Linked DNA regions of Actomonas aquatica. Each later gene encodes a partner of the first gene's protein in a complex. Links are inferred from orthologs where the notes say so. Each region holds a gene or a part of one and is shown on either strand. Other genes may lie near its edges.

Region 1 (8,853 bases):
CGCCCCACCAACGCTTCCGGCAAAATCAAAGAGCCGGTCTACACCGACGAACTCGCCGAACGCGTCTATCAACTCTACGCGGTCGACTTCGAACGCTTCGGTTACGACCGCGATTCCTGGCAGGGCATGTAAGCCCTCCACTCTGCCCTCGTCCCCGCCGCCCATGAGTCCGCGCAAACGCGACACCGCTCCGCTCTACCACCCGAAGTTTTGGCCCATGTGGTTCGGCTTGGGCATCTTTTGGCTGCTCAACCTCCTCCCGTGGCCCATCAAGCGCGCCCTCGCGACCGTCCTTGGCACCTTCATTTATTACGTCATTCCGGTCCGTCGCCGCGTCACCCTGATCAACCTCCGCCTCGCGTTCCCTGACCTCAGCGAGAGTGACCGTCGACGCCTCGCCCGCGCCCACTACCGTTCGCTGGCGCTGGGTTTGTTTGAAACCTGCGCCGCCTGGTGGTCGCCGCTGAACCGTCTGCCGCCCTTTCGTATCATCGGGCGCGAGCATTTCGAAAAAGCCGCCGCCGCCGGGAAAGGCGCCCTCGTCGTCACCGCCCACCTCACCCTGCTGGAAATGGGCGCGCGCATCATCAACGAGCAGATCGAGTTCAACGCCCTCTACCGCGATCCCAACAACCGCGTCATCGCTTGGATCATGCGCCGCAACCGCGAGCGCCACCTCAAGACCGCCATCCCCTTCGAGGACCTGCGCGCCCTCCTCCGCACCCTCAAGAATGGCGGACTCGTTTGGTATGCGCCGGACCAGGGCAAAAAAACCAAGATGTCCGAAGTGCTCCCGTTTTTTGGTGAACCCGCCATCACCAACGTCGCCACCAGTCGCATCGCCCAGATGAGCGGCTGCCGCGTCGTGCCTTACTTCGCCCGCCGCCTGCCCGACGGCTCCTACGAACTCGAGGCCTTCCCGGCGTGGGAAAACTTCCCCTCCGGCGATCACAGCGCCGATGCGATGCGCGTAAACCACTTCATCGAGGAGCAGGTCAAACGCGCGCCGGAGCAGTATTTTTGGGTGCACAAACGCTACAAACGCCGCGGCGAAGGTTACCCCGACGTTTATCGCGATTGACCTGCGACTGCATGGCATCGCCCTTGCAGCACCGAAGGCACTTGCGCCGCCGCCCAATTTCCCGGTAGCTCCTGCCACACACACACAACTTGAGCCCTCGGATTTAATGCCGCTCCTCTCAGTCAACGACCTCCGCACCTACTTTCACACCCGTAACGGAATTTACCGCGCTGTTGATGGCGTCAGCTTCAGCCTCGATCGCGGTGAGACCCTTGGCATCGTCGGCGAGTCCGGCTCCGGCAAATCGGTCACCTGTTACTCCCTCATGGGCCTCCTCCCCATGCCTCCGGGGCGCATCGAAAGCGGCACCGCCATGTTTGATGGCGTCGACCTGCTCAACTGCACCCGCGCCCAGGCCCGCTCCATTCGCGGCAAGCGCGTGAGCATGATCTTCCAGGACCCGATGACCTCGCTGAATCCCTACCTGCGGGTCAGCGAACAGCTCATCGAGCCGCTGATGATTCACGAAAAAATCTCCAAAGCCGAAGCGTTGAAACGCGCTCTGGAGATGCTCGACGCCGTCGGCATCAACGACGCCTCCAGCCGTATCCACTATTACCCGCACGAGTTCTCCGGCGGTATGCGCCAGCGCGTGATGATTGCCATGGCGCTCATCACCAAACCCGAGCTCCTCATCGCCGACGAGCCCACCACCGCGCTCGACGTGACCGTGCAGGCCCAGATCCTCGAGCTCATCCAAAAGATGCAGCAGGAGATCGGCATGGCGGTCATCTTCATCACCCACGACCTCGGCGTCGTCTCCGGTCTCTGCGACCGCGTGCAGGTGATGTATGCTGGCAAGATCGTCGAGACCTCCGACACGCGCACCCTTTTCTACGAGCCGAAGCACCCCTACACCCGCGCGCTGCAACGTTCCATCCCGTCCATGCAGCCCAAGGGCTCCGAGCTCTACACCATCAAGGGGCTGCCACCGGACCTTTCGAAGCCGCTCGCCGGCTGCAGTTTCGCCCCGCGCTGTGAGTTCGCCACCGACGTCTGCCGCGAAGGCGACGCCCCCGCCCTCGCCGCCACCAGCGACCACCACCAACACGCCTGCCGCCGCGTCCAACTCGGCGAACTTTGATCCTTTTCCAAGGCCCGGACCATGCCTGAGACCATTCTTGAACTAAAGAACCTCCAGACCCACTTCCCGATCAAGAAGGGGGCGTTTATTAAAAAGACCGTCGGCACCGTGAAAGCCGTCGATGGTGTCGACCTCAAGGTGCAGCAGGGCGAAGTCCTCGGCCTCGTCGGCGAGTCCGGTTGCGGCAAGTCCACCCTCGCCCGCACCGTCATGCAGCTCGTTCCCACCACCGGTGGCACCGTGGTGCTCGAGGGCCGCAACCTCACCTCCAGTTCCGACTCCGACGTGCTCTCCATCCGCCGCGATCTGCAGATGGTGTTTCAGGATCCCTACGCGTCGCTCAACCCCCGCTCGACCGTCTTCGCCACCCTCGCCGAACCTCTGCTCGTCCACAAGGTCTGCAAGTCCTCCGAAGTCACCGCGCGCGTGACCGAGCTCATGAAAACCGTCGGCCTCGCGCCGCGCTTCATGCAGAAATACCCGCACGAGTTTTCCGGCGGTCAGCGTCAACGTATCGCCATTGCCCGCGCTCTCGCGCTGCGGCCCAAGGTGGTCATCGCCGACGAACCCGTCTCGGCCCTCGACGTCTCCATCCAGGCTCAGATCCTGAACCTGCTGGCCGACCTCGTGCGCAAGATGGGCCTGAGCCTTATCTTCATCGCTCACGACCTGTCGGTGGTGAAACACATCTCCGATCGCGTCGCGGTCATGTATCTCGGCAAGATCGTCGAAATCGGCAAAGCCGAGGACATCATCGAAAAACCCGCGCATCCCTACACCCGCGCGCTGGTAAGTGCGATTCCCACGCCGAACCCGGACGAAGAGCGCAACCGCAAGCGTATCGTGCTCCCGGGCGATCCGCCCTCTCCGATCAACCCGCCTTCCGGCTGCACCTTCCACCCGCGCTGCCCCCACGCCAAGGACGTCTGCAAGACCGAGCGCCCGCTCCTCGAGGTGTTTAAGGACCGCGAAGTTTCCTGCCACCTGAAGGCGGAAATCTGAATCGCGCTTTGCGCGGTAAATCCTAACCGAACAAATCCTAAATCCTAAAAGCTGAGAGGCGTGTAGTCGCCCTCTGGATTTAGGATTTAGCCCCTAGGATTTAGGATTTCAGCTTTGGCCACGTGGCCAAAGTTGCCGCACTGCTTCGTAGGTCGCCACTCCCGCGGCCGTGCTGAGGTTCAGCGAGCGCAGTGAGTCGTTGCGATGCGGGATCGTGAGGCGTTGCTCCTCGCCGATTTCGTCATGCAGCCAGTCCGGCGCGCCGTGACCTTCGTTGCCAAACACCAGACCGTCCCCATCGGCATACGTCACATCCCAATAGGACTGCTTCGTTTTGGTCGTAAATAACCACAAACGCTGTGGGGCAAACTCACTCGCCCGGAACGCCGCCCAATCGTCGTGATGATGAACATCGAGTTCATACCAGTAATCCATGCCCGCCCGTTTCAGGTGCCGATCAGTGATTTCAAATCCCAGCGGATGCACCAAATGCAGCCGACTCCGCGTCAGCGCGCACATACGACCAATATTACCCGTATTCTGGGGAATCTCCGGTTGAAATAACACCACGTGTAGCATCTTGGCGCGGACCCTACGTCCAAACTTCCCGGATACAACCGCAACCCGCCGAGGCGTTTCACCACCTCATGCTTTACTGCCACAAAATTACATCCAAACTCAACCGATCCTGCTTCCCCCGCTTTGACCGACTTTAATACACCGCACGCAATCATTGTTGATGACGAGCAATCCTACTTGGATCTGCTGGCTGTCATCTTGGAAGAGCACCTCGATTGCCCCGTATCCACTTTTGTTCGAGCCAGCGACGCTCTGGCCGCCATGCGGACTCTGCCGGTCGGCATCATCGTGACCGACTACTACATGCCAGACATCGACGGCATCGAGTTCCTGCGCCGTTCGGCCAAGGCGAAACCCGGCGTGCCGGCCATCATGATCACCGGTCACGCCGATGCCATATCGCAGGAGCAACGAGACAGCTTGGAGAACCTCCGCGCCGTCCTCGCCAAACCCTTCCGCGCCCAGGTGCTCGCGGATTCCATTCGCCAATTCTGGCCCGCCGCTGGCGGTCAGGCCTGAGTTTTTGGAGCGGCTGTCGTGCCCGCCGGGGCGCTTACTCGACGACCAACCCGTGGTTGTCGGCGCTCAGCACGTTGATCGCACTGTCGATGCCTTTGGCGGCAAAGGCGCTTCGCATCGCGTCGCCCACGGCCGCGGCGGTATCCACCAACCCCACACACAGCACGCTGGAGCCACTGCCGCTCAACCAGCCGCAGAGGGCGCCTGCCTTCACCCCGGCCGCGATGGCTTCAGCCGCGCCCACGATGCCGGGCAGTCGGTAGGGCTCATGCAAGAAGTCGCCCACCGCCCCGCGCAGTGATTCGTAGTTTTTGGTCGCCAGTGCCGCCGTCAGATAGGCTGCACTGTTTACGCTGCGCACCGCATCGAGATGACTGATTTCCTGCGGCAAGACCCCGCGGGAGGCCTTGGTGGCCACTTCAGTCACCGGCGATACGACCACAAAGCGCAGCGTATCCTCCAATTCGATACGCACCAGCCCTTGGTAGTCGGCCGGAGTCGGCGCGCAACGCGCCACACAGAATCCGCCCAGCACGCCGGCGGTGGCGTTGTCGGGGTGCCCCTCCAGGCGCGTAATCAATGCCGCCAGTTCCTCCCGAGTCAGCGCCTCGCCCGCCCAATGATTCACGCCGCCCAAAATGCCGGCGATCACGGTGACGCTGGACCCCAGCCCCCGGGCCGGCGGCACGTCACCTTCGATTCGGAAACGGAACCCCGGCAACTCCGCCGCCGCCGCCACGCGTTCGCGCCACGCCGCCAGCGCCTCGTTCACCAAACCGTTGGCGCGCTCGTCCGACGCCCGTTCGCCTTTCGCCGTGCCCGCCGGCAGCGAGACGTCCGGCGTAAGCGTCACCCGGTTATAGATCTGCAACGCCAGACCCAAGGTATCAAAACCGGCACCGCAGTTGGAGGTGCTGCCAGGAACGCGAACGGTGACAGGAGACATGAAGGGAACGGCGAAGGAAGGAAGCGAAGAAGGAGGACTCGGCTCAGCGTCGGGCCTTGATCGCACGATCGAGTTCCCGCTGGACGATCTTGTTTTTGAGGTCGTCGCGTTTGTCGTAAAGCTTCTTACCGGTGCAGATTCCCACCTCCACCTTCACGAGCGCTTCCTTAAAATACATGCGCAGCGGAATCAGCGAACGCCCGCCTTGGTTCAGGGCCTGATCGATCTTCCGCAACTCCGGTTTGCGCAGCAGCAACTTCCGCGTGCGCTTCGGCTCATGGTTCGAGTAGGTGCCAAACCGATACTCATCGATGTGCGCATTCACCAACCACAGTTCCCCCTTCTTCAGGCGGCCAAAGGCGTCGTTGATCTGCGCCCGGCCATCCCGAATCGCCTTCACCTCCGTGCCCTTCAACGCGATGCCCGCTTCGAAGCGGTCTTCCACCAAGTAGTCCCGCCCCGCTTTCGCGTTGCGCACTTCGGTGAAGCGTTGGGCGTCTTTTTTGGAACGAGCCATGGGAATAGATTAAGTCGACGAGCGGAGACTTTCAATCGACTGCCGCTCCGCGGGCAAAAAACAGGCGGCTCCGCATTCAGCGGGCCGCCCTAAAAGAGTGAAATGGGAACCGCTCAACGGTCCCCGGCAATCATTCCGCCGTCTCGAAGACGATCTTACCTTCGATCACTTCGCGCAGCGCGACATCCTCGGGCGACAGCTTCTCGAGCGACTCGACCAACGGACGGCTCCCGCGCTTGAGTTGCTTGACGCGACGGGACACGACATTGATGAGCAGATTGGGATCGGGCACTACGGCGAGGGCCTCTTTGATATAATCGTCACGCATGAATCGGAGGAAAGTTGTATCGACAGAAACCGACGAAAGCATGGCTCCCGCTGTCCACCGTCAAGGCGAATTTCGCGCCGCCCTCCCCCCTAACCCCTGATCGCCACCTCTTTATTGGGTTCGAATCCCCGCCCAGACCCGTTATCACTTCGCCATGCTTATCGGCTGGACCACCACCTCAACCGAGACCGAAGCGACCACCTTGGCGCGCGGACTCATCGACCGGAAGCTCGCCGCCTGCGTCCAGATCGACGGCCCCATGACCTCCATCTACCGCTGGGGAGGCACCACCGAAACCAGCACCGAATACCGCCTCACCATCAAGTTTTTGGTCAACCGCCACTTGGAGGTGGAAACCTACGTGCACAACCACCATCCCTACGACACGCCGCAGTGGATTGTCGTCCGCGCCGAACATGTGGCGGAAAAATACTTGTCATGGGCGCAGGCGAACTCTAGCTCCCTTCCCCTTTAACGCATCGCAAGCACCACTTTAACCGATAACACCATGTCCCAACACAAGTCTCTCCAAGGTCCCCGTGGCCTCGTCGTGAAGCGCAACGTGCTCAAGCGTTTTGAGCGAGTCGAACTCCTCAAGAAGCGTGGCCAGTGGAAGGAAGGCGACCGCGTCGTCGGCCTCAAGAAGACCATTCCCGCCGTCTAAGCGACGATTTATCATCACTTTACTTGGCAGGTCGATGCACTTCGGCCTGCCTTTTTTGTGGCCGCGTGCCGTGCCACGCCCCATCTCCTCCCTCTCCTCATGCGCAGCTTGTCCCACCTCCGAATCGCTCTGGTTGGTTTCCTCATGGGCTCGGCCGACGTCGTCCCCGGCGTCTCCGGCGGCACCATCGCCTTCATTTGCGGCATCTACGAACGCCTGCTCAACGGCATCAAGGCCTTCGACCTCACCACGCTGCGCCTCGTGCTCAAGGGCGATATCAAAGCCGCCTGGACTCGACTCCCCATCGCCTTCTTCATCGCTCTCGGCGCCGGTCTGCTCACCGCCGTGCTCTCCATGGCCAAGGTGCTCGAGCACCTGCTGGTGAGCCATCCCGCCGAACTCTGGTCCTTCTTCTTTGGCCTCGTGCTCGGTTCGATCGTGCTGCTCGCCCGCGAGACGTGGAAATGGCGCCCGGTCGACTTCGTGCTCTTCGCCGCCTTCGCCGTCGGCACCTGGCTGCTCGTGGGCATGCAGGCCACCCAGACGCCTCCCGGCCTGCCCTTTGTGTTCCTCGCCGGTGCCATCGCCATCTGCGCCATGATCCTGCCCGGCATCTCCGGCTCCTACTTGCTGCTCATCATGGGCAAATATCAGCAAGTCCTCTCCGCGGTAAATGACCGCGACATCGTGACGATCGCCGTATTCTGCGCAGGTATCGCCACCGGCATCCTCTCCTTTGTCCGCGTCGTGAGCTGGATGCTCAACCACTACCGGCACGCCACCCTCATCGCCCTCACCGGCGTGATGGCTGGAGCGCTGCGCACTCTGTGGCCGTGGAAGGAAACACTCACCACCCGCATCAACAGCGCCGGTGAAGAAGTGCCGCTCGTGCAGGTCAACATCATGCCCGGCGCCGAAGCCTCCATCGGCCTCGCCATCGCGCTCGCGGTGGCCGGCGGCCTGGCCGTGCTGCTGATCGAGCGCCTCGCCCGTGCCGAGCAAAAGGTCGCCCCGCAAAGCTGAATCATTGGCGGACCGAGCGACCGCCATAAAAACCGCTCGACACCGCCGCCTCGCCGCGGCCACTTTCTCGCCTCAGTCCTCTGGGCAACGCTCCTGTAGCACAATGGATAGTGTAGCGGTCTCCGAAGCCGTTGATGTGGGTTCGATTCCCGCCGGGAGCACCATCGATCTCAATGAGATCGATGCCCGCCGAAGCCCAACGGGCGAAGGAGGGCGGTGCCAAACCCGCACAACACGCCCCACACACACAAGAAAGCCGCGGTCTAAAACCGCGGCTTTTGTCGTAATTGGAATCGGAACTGTAGCCGGGGTCGTCGACCCCGGCCCTTTGCCTCTCGGCCCGTTCGCTCAGATGTGAATCGCTTCGCCCATCGAGGCGGCGGCGGCTTCCATCAGCGCTTCGCTCAAGGTCGGGTGCGCGTGGATGGTCTTGTGCACCTCTTCCACCGAGCACTCCAATTCGATCGCGAGGCCATACTCCGCGATGAGTTCCGTCGCTTCCGAACCGATGATGTGCGCGCCGTAGATTTCGCCCGTCTTCGCGTCGGTCACGACCTTCACGAAGCCTTCGGAAGAACCACCCGCGACGGCCTTGCCGGACGCGGTGAAGGGGAACTTGCCAACCTTGATATCGAGCTTCTTCTCGCGGGCCGCACGCTCGGTGAGACCCGTGCTGGCCACCTGCGGCTGGCAGTAGGTGCAGCCCGGAAAATTGGACACCCGACGCGGCTCGCCGTGACCAAACATGGCGTTCACCGCGTTCACGGCCTCGAAGGTCGCGATGTGCGCCAACCAGGGCGGACCGATGATGTCGCCGGCCGCGTAGATGCCTTTCACGTTGGTCTCGTAGTTGTCGTCGACCTTCACGTAGTTGCGGTCGAGTTCCACCTTCACGCCCGGAGCGAGCACGCCTTCGATGTTGGCAACGACGCCGATGGCGGAAAGCACCACGTCGGCTTCGACCACTTCCTTCACGTCGTCCTTCACCAGGTCGACCGTGACCGACTTTTCGCCCACGCGGAAATTCTCACACTTGGTGCCGGTGCGGATCTTGATGCCCTGCTTTTCGAAGGACCGTTCGAGGGTCTTGGAAATCTCGTCGTCCTCGAT
Region 2 (10,661 bases), 160 kb from region 1 along the record:
CCAGGCGGCCCGGGTGGCGATGGATGTGACCGAGTCGACGCAGCGCATGTTTGAGGAGCACAATCTCTACGCCGTGGCGGAGGGGATTAAAACCAACGTGCGTGGCGGGAGCTTCGTGGATGTGGAGATCGTAATGCGACCGCCGGATGAGCGCGACATGACGGCGGCGGAAGTGATCGCGTTGTGGCGCGACGAGATCGGTGACATCCCGGGCGTGAGCCAGATGACTTTTGAGGCGGAGAGTGGCCCCGGTGGTTACCGGCAGGACATCGATGTGGATTTGAGTCACGACGACATCGACGTGTTGGAGCGCGCGACGGCGGCTTTTGTGGAGCGGGCGGAGCAGTTCGCGAACACCCGCGATGTGAGCGACAACTACAACAAGGGGAAGAAGCAGATCGATTTCCGCCTGCGGCCGGAAGGTCGGGCGTTGGGGCTGACCTCGGACAACGTGGGGCAGCAGATTCGCGATGCGTTTTATGGGGCCTTGGCCACGCGACAGATGCGCGGCACCAACGAAGTGGAGGTGCGGGTCAAACTGCCGTTGGCCGAACGCAAGGACCTGCACAATTTGGAGGACCTCGTGATCATGACGCCGTCGGGCGCGGAGGTGCCGCTCTACGATGTGGTGGAGTTGAGTTACGGCGAAGCGTTCACCTCCATCAATCGACGCGATGGCCGGCGAGTGGTCGGCGTGTCGATGGATGTGGAGCCGAAGCGCGCGGTGGGGCAGGTGATCGAGGCCTTCGACAACGAAGTGTTGCCGCAACTGCGGGCGGATTTCCCGGGGCTCACCTGGACCTTCGAAGGTTCGCAGGCCGATATGCGGGAATCGACGGATGTGCTGTATGCCGGACTGGGCATGGCGCTGTTTGTGATCTACGCGCTGCTGGCGATCGCGTTTGGCAGTTATGTGCAGCCGTTGGTGGTCTTGGTGGCGATCCCGTTTGGAGGGATCGGGGCGGTGATCGGCCACATGATTTTGGGCTACGACCTGTCGTTGATCAGCCTGATGGGGATCATCGCGCTGTCGGGCGTGGTGGTGAACGACTCGCTCATCATGATCGATTTTGCCAATCGGCAGCGGCGCGACGGGAAGTCGGCGTTCGATGCGATTTTGCAGGCGGGCCTGCGGCGTTTCCGGCCGATTGCGCTGACAACGATGACGACGGCGGGCGGGTTGATTCCGATCATCGCCGAGCGCTCGATGCAGGCGCAGTATCTGATCCCGATGGCGATCTCGCTGGGCTTCGGCATCGTGTTTGCGACGATGATCATCCTCGTGCTCGTGCCGTGCCTTTACATGGCCTTGGAGGATGGCCGCGGCTGGATGATGCGCGGACGGAAGGCCGGGTGAGCTGAGAGGCAGGGGGGAGCGGCCGACACGGTCGCTGCTACACCCACCGTCTGTTTAACCGGCGCGGAAGGTCATGCCTTTGATCGCGGTGCAGCCGGGGACGGCTTTGATCTTGGGCAGGAAGCGGCGGCGGTTGTTGGAGAGTTCCTGTTTGGCGACGGAGTTGGAAACGAGGACGACGAGCCAACCGGCTTTGCTGATCTCCACCGGGTTGGAGTAGGCAGCGAGGGTGGGGGTGACGAGTTCGCGCCAGCGGTTGCGCAGTTCCTGAACGGGGGAGTTGTCCGAGAGGTGATACTTGTGCAGCAGGTTCTCGATGATGTTGCTGGCGTGCTGCGTGGGTCGTTTCACCTGCCGCCGCGGCTCCTCGAAGGGCACGCCGCGCAAGTCGCCGATGAGTTCTTCGGCGAGACGGCTAAATTTGGGCACTTCGGGATCTTTGGGCGGCATACTCTCAGAACTTTATTAAACCACGGATGGACACGGATATCGTCGCCTAACGGCGCCGCATTGAATTCCCAAGGAGCCATCCAGCGCAGCGGTAGCGAAGCTTATCCGTGTTTATCGGTGGTTCAAATGAATCACTCGCTGCTGAGGGTGGCTTGGCGGTTGTAGAGGGTTTTGTAGAGGGGGCTGGACTCGAGGAGTTCGGCGTGGGTGCCGCGGGCGGCAACGCGGCCGCGGTCGAAGACGAGAATCATGGAAGCGTCACGGATGGTGCTGAAACGGTGAGCGATGATGAGCACCGTCTTGCCGACCACGAGTTCGCGCAGGGCCCATTGGATGAAGGCTTCGCTTTCGCTGTCCAACGCGCTGGTCGCTTCATCGAGGATGAGGATGGGCGCGTCGCGGAGGAAGGCGCGGGCGAGAGCGAGGCGTTGACGTTGTCCGCCGGAGAGCGAGGCGCCGCGTTCGCCGACGACGGTGTCGTAGCCGTGGGGCAAGGACATGATGAAGTCGTGCGCGTAGGCGGCGCGGGCGGCGGCCTCGACATCTTGGCGGGTGGCGTTGGGCCGGCTGACGAGCAGGTTGTTGTAAACCGTGTCGTCGAAGAGGACGGACTCCTGGGAAACGATGCCGATGTGGCGACGGAGGTCGGCGAGGGTGACATCGCGCACGTCGGTGCCGTCGATCTTCACCGCGCCGGCGGCGGCTTCGTAGAAGCGCGGGACGAGGTTGGCGAAGGTGGATTTGCCGGCGCCGGACGGACCGACCAGTGCGCAGACGGTGCCGGCGGGGATGTGGACGTTGATGTCCTGCAGCACGAGTTCGCTGCCGCGGTAGGCAAAGGCGACGTTCTCCATGGAGATGTCGCCGCGGACTTGGTCGAAGGGTTGCGGATCGGCCGGGTCGTTGATCGTGACCGGCTCGTTGAGCACGGTCTCGATGCGGGCGAGGGCGGCGGAGCCCTTTTTGAGTTCGTTGTTCAGTCCGCCGAGTTTTTTGATCGGCTCGTAGCTGAGGTAGAGGGCGGTGATGAGAGAGAGGAAGGACTCCAACTCCACGCCGACGCGGTAGGCATAGATGAGAGTGATGGAGATGCCGACGGCGGAGATGATCTCAATGGCCGGGTTGAGGGCCTGTTGGTATTTCACCACCTTCATCTGGAAGCGCACGAGGGCGCTGCTAATGCCGCTGAATTTGCCCACCTCACGCTCCTCGAGTCCGAACGCGCGCACCTCGCGGGCGGCGGCGAGGTTTTCGCTGAAACGACCGGTGATGGAGCCGAGTTCGGTCTGCACCTCCTGAGCGCGGCGCACGATCTTTTTGCCGATGAAGCGGATGGGCAGCACGCAGAGCGGCACGACGGCGAGGCAGACCAACACGAGGGCGACGCCGCGCTCGTTGAAGGCGACCCAGACGAGGAAGCCGATCGAGCCCAGCAAGGTGGCGGGCTGGCGGATGATTTCGTTGGCCGCGAAGGTGAGGGTGAACTGGAGCTGATTGGTGTCGGCGAGGCCGCGGGAGATCAGGTCACCGCTGGACTGACGTTGTAGGAACGACAGGGGAAGGCGTTGGAGCTTACTGAAGAAATCGAGGCGGATGCGTTCGAGCACCTTCACGCCGGCCAGCTGCACCAGGTAGACGTTGGCGTAGCCGGAGAGACCACGGATCACGAAGATGAGTGGCAGCCAGGCGGCGACCAGCAACAGCTCCATCGTGGTGAGTGCGACGGCGTCCTCCGCAAAGATCTGCGGGAAGACCCACTTCATCATGAGCGGCAGGCCGGCACCGTTGGCGGCACCGAAGATCAGGCCGCAGAACAGCGCGGCGATGAGCGTGCCTTTGACCGGCTTGAGGTAGCCGAGAAAGGGACGGAAACGCTTCATGATGAGACCGCGAACGAGGCGCGGTGAATCAGTCCTTGGAGGAGCGGACGTCGAGAGCGTCGCGCAGGCCGTCGCCGAGGAAGTTGAGCGAGAAGAGGGTGAGCGAGAAGACCGCACCCGGGAAGAGGAGCAACCACGGGTATTCCTCCATCTTTTCCGCGCCGTCTTTGATCAGCGAGCCCCAGGAGCTCATGGGCGGCTGCACACCGAGGCCGAGGAAGCTGAGGAAGGCCTCGAGCAACATGACGGCCGGGATGGTGAGGGTGGTGTAAACGATGATCGGCCCAAGCACGTTGGGGATCATGTGGCGGAAGATGATGCGGCGTTTGCCGAGGCCGAGCGAGCGGGCGGCTTCGATGAACTCCATTTTCTTGAGCGACATGATCTGGCCGCGGACGATTCGCGCCATGGTGAGCCATTCGACCGCGCCGATGGCGACGAAGAGCAGGATGATGTTACGGCCGAAAAACACCATCAGCAGGATGACGAAGATGGTGAAGGGCAGGGCATACATGATGTCGACAATGCGCATCATGACGGAGTCGGTCTTGCCGCCGAAGAAGCCGGCGGTGGCGCCGTAAACGACGCCGATGGTGAGGGCGACGAAGGTGGCGCAAAGGCCCACGCCGATGGAGATGCGACCGCCGTAGAGCAGGCGCACCATGAGGTCGCGACCGAGTTGGTCGGTGCCGAGCCAGTGTGCGGCGCTGGGCGAAGCGAAGGTGTTGTTGAGGTTGGTTTCCTCGTAGCTGTAGGGGCTGAACCAGGGGCCGGCGATACAAGCGATGGTCAGCACGATGAGGACGATGCCGCCGAAGAGGGCCAATTTGTTTTTGGCCAGGCGGTGCCAGGCGTCGCGCCAGAGGGAGGAGCCTTGCTCGAGGTCCTCGGGCAGCGGGGCGCTGGACGGGAGTTGTTCGGCGGAGGGAGAGAGGGAAAGGGACATGCTCGAAGTAGGAAGTAAGAAGTTCGAAGGATGAAGTAAGGCGTCGGTCGGCTTACTCGAACTTGAGCTTGGGGTTCAGCCACACTTGGACGACGTCGACCACGAGGTTGAGCGTGATGATGAGCGAGGCGTAGAGGATGACGGTGCCGAGCACCAAGGTGTAGTCGCGGTTGAAGGCGCTGTTCACGAATTCGCGGCCGAGGCCGGGAATTTGGAAAATGGTCTCGATGACGAAGGAGCCGGAGAGGATGCCGGCGATGGCCGGGCCGAGGAAGGACACCACCGGCAGCAGACCGCCGCGCAGGGCGTGCTTGAAGATGACGCGCGTCTCGCTGGCTCCTTTGGCGCGGGCGGTGCGGATGTAATCCTGGTTAAGGATTTCCAACATGCCACCGCGGGTGAGGCGGGCGACGTAGGCGGCGTAAACCATGCCGAGGGTGGCGGCCGGGAGCACGCGGTCGTAACTCGTATACCAGCCCGAGGCGTTGAACCACCCGAGGTGGATGGCGAAGAACAAAACGAGCAGCGGACCGAGCACGAAGGTCGGAATGCAGATACCGGTCATCGCGATCGAAGAGCACAGGTAGTCGGCCCAGCTGTTGCGGTAGACCGCGGCGAGGGTGCCGAGCGGGATACCGATCAGGAGCGCGACGGTCAGTGAGGTGAGGCCGAGCTCCAGCGAAACGGGGAGCTTGTCGGCGATGATCTCATTGACGGTGCGGTTCGGGTATTTGAACGAGGGCCCAAAATCGAAGTGCAGCAGAATGCTCTTCAAGTAGTCGAAGAACTGCACGTGCAGCGGATTGTTCAGGCCGTAGTGGGCCTCGAGGTTGGCAAGCACCTCGGGCGTGACGGCCTTTTCACTGTCGAAGGGACCTCCGGGCGCCTGGTGGAGCATCACGAAGGAAACGGCCACAATGATGAAGAGGACCGGAACGGCCTCCAGCAGGCGGCGGGCGATGAAACGAAACATATCGGTGGGTCTGTAGTAGTGTGTGTGTCAGGCGAGTGACGCCCTTTGTCTAGCTGCCTGCGGACGGGGGCAGAAAGCACAAAAGCTCCCGGACGGACCGCAAATTTGGGGCCGGGTCGCAGAAAATTGCGATATTTCGCAACCTGAAGCGTGGTTGCGGGGTGGTTTCGGCATGCTGACAGACCTCCGCTTCACGCTGCGCTCCCTCGCCAAGGCCCCCGGCTTCGTGCTCGTGGCTCTTTTTACCCTCGCTCTCGGCATCGGGGTGAACGCCACGATGTTCAGTATCGTTAACGCAGTCCTCTTGCGTGGGCTGCCCTACGAACGGCCCGAGGAGCTTGTGGCGGTGAACCTCTCGAATCCCACCGAGGGTTGGCTGCGGGGCGACCTATCGATGGAGGAATTTAACGAACTGGCGGCGGGCGCGACCACGCTCGAGGGGCTGTTCTCCATGCAGTCGGGCACGTTCAACGTGAGTGGCGGCGAGCTCGCGCCGGAGCGTTTTACGGGCACCTGGATGACGGGCAGCGGATTGCAGACGATTGGCGCGCAGCCGCGCATCGGGCGTTGGTGGACGGCGGAGGAGGAGCTGGCCAGCGCCAGTCCGGTGGTCGTGATCAGCGAGACGCTGTGGCAGACGCGGTTTGGCGCGGCGCCCGACGTGGTGGGTCAGACGCTGCGGGTGAACGGCGAAGTCGCGACCGTCATTGGCGTGACGCAGTCGAAATTTGATTTTCCGGACTCGACCGACCTGTGGATGCCCCGGCGCTACAGCCGCACGGATGAAGAGCGCGACACGCGCTACCTCAACGTGGTGGGGCGGCTGCGTCCGGGCGTGACGATCGAGCAGGCGCGCGGGGAGATGGAAGTGTTGTTCGCCGGCTGGGCGGCGAACCATGCGGAAATGTATGACGCGCTGGCCATTCGGGTCGTGCCGTTGAAGGAGGATTTTATCGGCGACAACACGGCGCGGATGCTCGGCGTCATGATGACCTGCGTGACCATGGTGCTGCTGATTGCCTGCACCAACGTCGCCAACCTGCTGCTGGTGCGGGGCAGCGCGCGGGCCAAAGAACTGGCGGTGCGCACGGCACTCGGCGCGGCGCGCGGGCGGACGGTGCGTTTGCTGCTGATGGAAAGTCTCGTGCTGGCGCTGGGCGGTGCGGCGCTGGGATTGCCGCTGGCGCAGGTGCTCCTCGATGCCTTTGACCGCGCGATGGCTCTCTCCGGCGAGACCCAACCGGCCTGGATGACATGGGAGATCGACGGCATGGTGTTGCTCTACGTCGCGGGCGTGGCGGTCGTGACCTGCGTGCTGGCGGGGCTGCTGCCGGCGCTGCGGCTAAGCACGACCAATCTGGTGACCTTTCTTAATGACGCCTCGCGGGGCAGCACGGGCGCCAAAGGTGGCCGCCTCACGCGCGTGCTGGTGGTGGGCGAAGTGGCGCTGTCGTGCGTGCTGCTGGTCATGTCGGGCCTGATGATTCACTCGGTGATCAAGTCCGCCGACATTCCGCTCGGTTATGATCCCGACGGCATTATGTCGGCGCGCATCGGTCTGCCCGAGGCGCAATACACCGACGAGCCCGGTCGCATCGCGTTTTTTGAAAAACTGCTGCGCAATGTGCAGGAGCGTCCGGAGGTGACGGCGGCGGCGCTCAGCACGCGGCTGCCGACCTGGGATGGCTCGGGATCAGTCGTGTTGGAGGATTCACCGTTGGCCGGCGGTGAAGTCCAACCACGGGCGGGATCCGGCTACGTGTCGCGGGATTGGTTTGCGACGCTGGGGGTTCAGCTCGTCGACGGTCGTGACTTTATGGATACGGATACGGCAGAACGCGATCCGGTGGCCTTGGTCAATCTGAAGGCGGCGGAGACCTTCTGGCCGGGCGAGAGTGCGATCGGCAAGCGGCTGAAGTTGGGCCATACTGATGATCTGACGGATGCGCCGTGGGTGACGGTGGTGGGCGTAACGCCCTCGGTTTACCAAGGCGATTTTGAGGATCCGCTGGAGCCACAGGTGTATCTGGCGATGACGCAGGGCGACGCCCGGTATTATTCGCTGCTGTTGCGCACAACCACGGGCGATGCGTCGACGGCGGCGGCGATCATGCGCGAGGAGGTGCGCCGCATTGATCCGGACCTGCCGATCTACTGGGTGCAGCCGCTGCAGCAGCACATCGATCAGGCGCAGTTTTTCGGCCAATTGTTCGCGTGGATCTTTGGCATCTTTGGCGGAGTCGCCTTGGTGCTGGCGGCTGTCGGCATCTACGGCGTGATGGCTTACAGTGTGAGTCAGCGCGTGCCGGAAATCGGCGTGCGTGTGGCGCTGGGCGCGAATCCACGCAGCATCATGGGGCTGGTGCTGCGCCAGGGCGGAAGGCAGCTCGGCATCGGACTGGTGGTGGGGCTGGGATTGTCCTTCTTCGCGGCGCAAATGCTGCAGGGCTTCCTCTACCAAGTGGAGCCGACGGATCCGCCGGCCTTTGGCGCGACGGTGATCGTGTTGCTCACGGCGGGCGCGTTTGCCTGCGCAGTGCCGGCGTGGCGGGCGCTGCGGGTGAGCCCGATGGAGGCGTTGCGCGGGGACTGAGGTTTGCAGGTGGAAACGCTGTCGGGCGTAAAGCCCGACCCACAGGAGATTGCGTTCCCGCCTCAGTCGTTCAGCGGCCGCCGCGGCCCAGTAGGGTGACGGGGATGGTCGCGAGCAGGATGCGCAGGTCGAGCCAGAGGCTCCATTGGTCGATGTAAGCGAGGTCGAGGCGCACCCAGTCGGCGAAGTCGGCGAGGTCGCTGCGACCGCTCACTTGCCAGAGGCCGGTGAGGCCGGGCTTCACGCTGAGGCGGCGACGGTCGTGGCCTTCGGCGATAGCGGCGACTTCGGAGAGCGGCAAAGGGCGGGGGCCCACCAAACTCATCTCGCCGCGGATGACGTTCCAGAGTTGCGGCAGTTCATCGAGGCTGTGGCGACGCAGGAAACGACCGAATGCGGTGATGCGGGGATCGGAGCTCAGTTTGAAGGCGGGGCCCTTAAGTTCGTTTTGCTCGGCGAGGGCGGCCTGCTCGGCTTCGGCGCCAACGCGCATGGTGCGAAACTTCAGCATCGTGAAGGGACGACCGTTGCGGCCGCCGCGTTGTTGGCGAAACAGCACCGGGCCGCGAGAGGTGAGTTTGATGAGCACGGCGAGCAGCAGAAAGAGAGGTGACAACACCAGAAGCAGCGCGCCGGCGGCGAGGTAGTCGAAGGCTTGTTTGATCGCCAGCGCGGTGGGCGCGGCGGATTGGGCGCGCACGTAGAGCACGGGTTCGCCGGCAAACTCGTCGACAGCGAGGCGCCAGGCCGAACCGAGGGGGAGGCCCGGGCGGATGAGCAGTTCGACGCCTTCGCTTTCGCAGGTGTCGAGCAGCGGCTTGATGCGATCGGCGTCGGTGCCGGCGAGGTTGGCGATGACGGCGTCGATGGCTTCGGTGTGCAGCAGTGCCGCGAGGTCGGCGGAGTTGAGCGTGGCGGGATCGCGTTCGGCGACCGTGTGGAGAGCTTCGCGTTCCATGCCGGAGAGGGCGGCTTGGGCGACCCGGTTTTCGGCGGCGGATCCGAGCCACAGCACCCGGCGCTGCCAGCGTTCGTCGCGCCGACTCCAGCGGGAAAGCTCGTGGCGACCGTAGACCAGAATACCACCAAAACCACCAACCAAGAGGATGACCGATCGGGCGAATTCCTCGCGCACCAGGAAGAGCAGCAGAATGGTGCCGGCGACCGTGATGAGGCAGCCACGGACGATGATCATCAGCGTGCCCCAGCGGGAGGAAAGGCGGGGTTGGGAATAGAAGCCCTGCGCGCGCAGCATGAGCGGGCCAAAGACGCCGACCCACGGGAAGAGCCAGAGGTATTTGATGATGTCCTCAAGCGGATCGAGGGAGAAGCGGGCGAGGTTGGCGCGCAGGGTGTAGGCCAGACCCAGTGCCAGCATGAACAGTCCGCCATCGGCAACTTGACCGAGAAAAGAGCGGGTCTGGCGGGGGTGGGTGAGCATGCGAAGGGGCGGCGGCCGACGGCGATGGAGGGCGTTTAGAGCAGGCGATCGAGATCGGTGCCAATGCCGCCAAGGGCGTAGATCTGACCCTTTTCGTCGCGGATGGGAAACTTGGTCACGAGAAAGCGCCGCGGACCTTTGGGGGTTTCGAGCACGTCCTCAAACATGATGATGAGTCCGCGCGAGAAGACTTGTTGGTCGCGTTCGCGGAAGCTTTTGACGAGTTCCGGCGGAAACAACTCCGCATCGGTTTTGCCCACGATGGCGGCGGCGGACAGACCGTGGATTTGGGCGAAGGGCTCGTTGGCCGAGATGTAGCGCAGGTCGGGAGTTTTGATGAAGATGGGTTGGGGACTGGCGGCGATGAGGCTGTCCTTGAGTTGCTCCAAGCGTTTGGCGTGAGCGTCGTTTTGCGCGCTGGTGAGGCAAAAGTGCGCCAGAGCCCGGTGGTTTTGCCAGCTCACCAAAAACAGCACGGCAGTGACGATCAGACCGAGAACGAGCACGAGATTGCTGGTGGAGCCGAAAGCCGTCGATGACGTCAGCGTCGGCGCCTCAGCGATGATGTCCCAATGACTCTGAAAGAGTGAAAACGGCACCGTGGCCGCGTGGGGATATTGGGCGCCAAACGTATCCGGATTCGGCAAGGCGGTGGTGAGTGGCGCATTGCCCCGCGCCAATAGCCCCACCGCGCGCGGTGATGCGCCGGGCGCACTTTGCAGCAGCAGAACGTGGTCGGCTCCGATGAGCAGGTAGGGTTCGAGGTCGGCCATCAAGGTCGCGGCGGAGAGCACACCCACCAAGTGACCGGCCGGCAAAGCGTGGGGGGAGTCGGGCGCGGTGCGAAACACCGGCACGTCGAGCAAAAAAAGGTGCGCCCACGCAGTGTCGTTCACCCGGAAGAGGCGCGGAGCGTTGGTATCAACGTGCGCGCCGCAAAGCGAGTTATGCCACATCGAGATTTGGGCGAGCGAGAGGTCGGCGTTGGCGGGAGCGAGCAGCCGTGCCGGAGGGGGCGGCG

What was found.
Region 2: the proteins of K1X11_RS04405 (region 1) and K1X11_RS04970 are in contact, whole or in part, in a cryo-EM structure (PDB 8Z21), measured with the Escherichia coli proteins. The link is inferred for Actomonas aquatica from one-to-one orthologs.

What each region holds. Positions count from the first base shown.
Region 1 is NZ_CP139781.1:1,152,040-1,160,892, forward strand. What follows is about bases 252-3,176. They hold K1X11_RS04405 (ABC transporter ATP-binding protein), read left to right. Parts: upstream 252-1,187; coding sequence 1,188-2,165; downstream 2,166-3,176. Other genes in these bases: K1X11_RS04400 (LpxL/LpxP family acyltransferase), read left to right, coding at 252-1,081; K1X11_RS04410 (ABC transporter ATP-binding protein), read left to right, coding at 2,187-3,167. In the rest of the region: K1X11_RS04395 (sulfotransferase family 2 domain-containing protein), read left to right, coding at 1-132; more of K1X11_RS04400, read left to right, coding at 164-251; K1X11_RS04415 (tRNA (cytidine(34)-2'-O)-methyltransferase), read right to left, coding at 3,276-3,746; K1X11_RS04420 (response regulator), read left to right, coding at 3,870-4,265; K1X11_RS04425 (homoserine kinase), read right to left, coding at 4,300-5,211; SsrA-binding protein SmpB, read right to left, coding at 5,255-5,728; K1X11_RS04435 (DNA-directed RNA polymerase subunit omega), read right to left, coding at 5,859-6,056; divalent-cation tolerance protein CutA, read left to right, coding at 6,211-6,531; K1X11_RS04445 (small basic protein), read left to right, coding at 6,565-6,720; K1X11_RS04450 (DUF368 domain-containing protein), read left to right, coding at 6,820-7,743; lpdA (dihydrolipoyl dehydrogenase), read right to left, coding at 8,092-8,853. UniProt on the Escherichia coli protein: Part of the ABC transporter complex OppABCDF involved in the uptake of oligopeptides and of the ABC transporter complex MppA-OppBCDF involved in the uptake of the cell wall murein tripeptide L-alanyl-gamma-D-glutamyl-meso-diaminopimelate.
Region 2 is NZ_CP139781.1:1,309,551-1,320,211, reverse strand. The notes cover bases 3,647-6,532. They hold K1X11_RS04970 (ABC transporter permease), read right to left. Parts: upstream 5,607-6,532; coding sequence 4,686-5,606; downstream 3,647-4,685. Other genes in these bases: K1X11_RS04965 (ABC transporter permease), read left to right, coding at 5,779-6,532; K1X11_RS04975 (ABC transporter permease), read right to left, coding at 3,716-4,633; K1X11_RS04980 (ABC transporter ATP-binding protein), read right to left, coding at 3,647-3,687. In the rest of the region: K1X11_RS04990 (efflux RND transporter permease subunit), read left to right, coding at 1-1,357; K1X11_RS04985 (DciA family protein), read right to left, coding at 1,412-1,807; more of K1X11_RS04980, read right to left, coding at 1,939-3,646; more of K1X11_RS04965, read left to right, coding at 6,533-8,199; K1X11_RS04960 (sugar transferase), read right to left, coding at 8,270-9,640; K1X11_RS04955 (PAS domain-containing protein), read right to left, coding at 9,676-10,661. UniProt on the Escherichia coli protein: Part of the ABC transporter complex OppABCDF involved in the uptake of oligopeptides and of the ABC transporter complex MppA-OppBCDF involved in the uptake of the cell wall murein tripeptide L-alanyl-gamma-D-glutamyl-meso-diaminopimelate.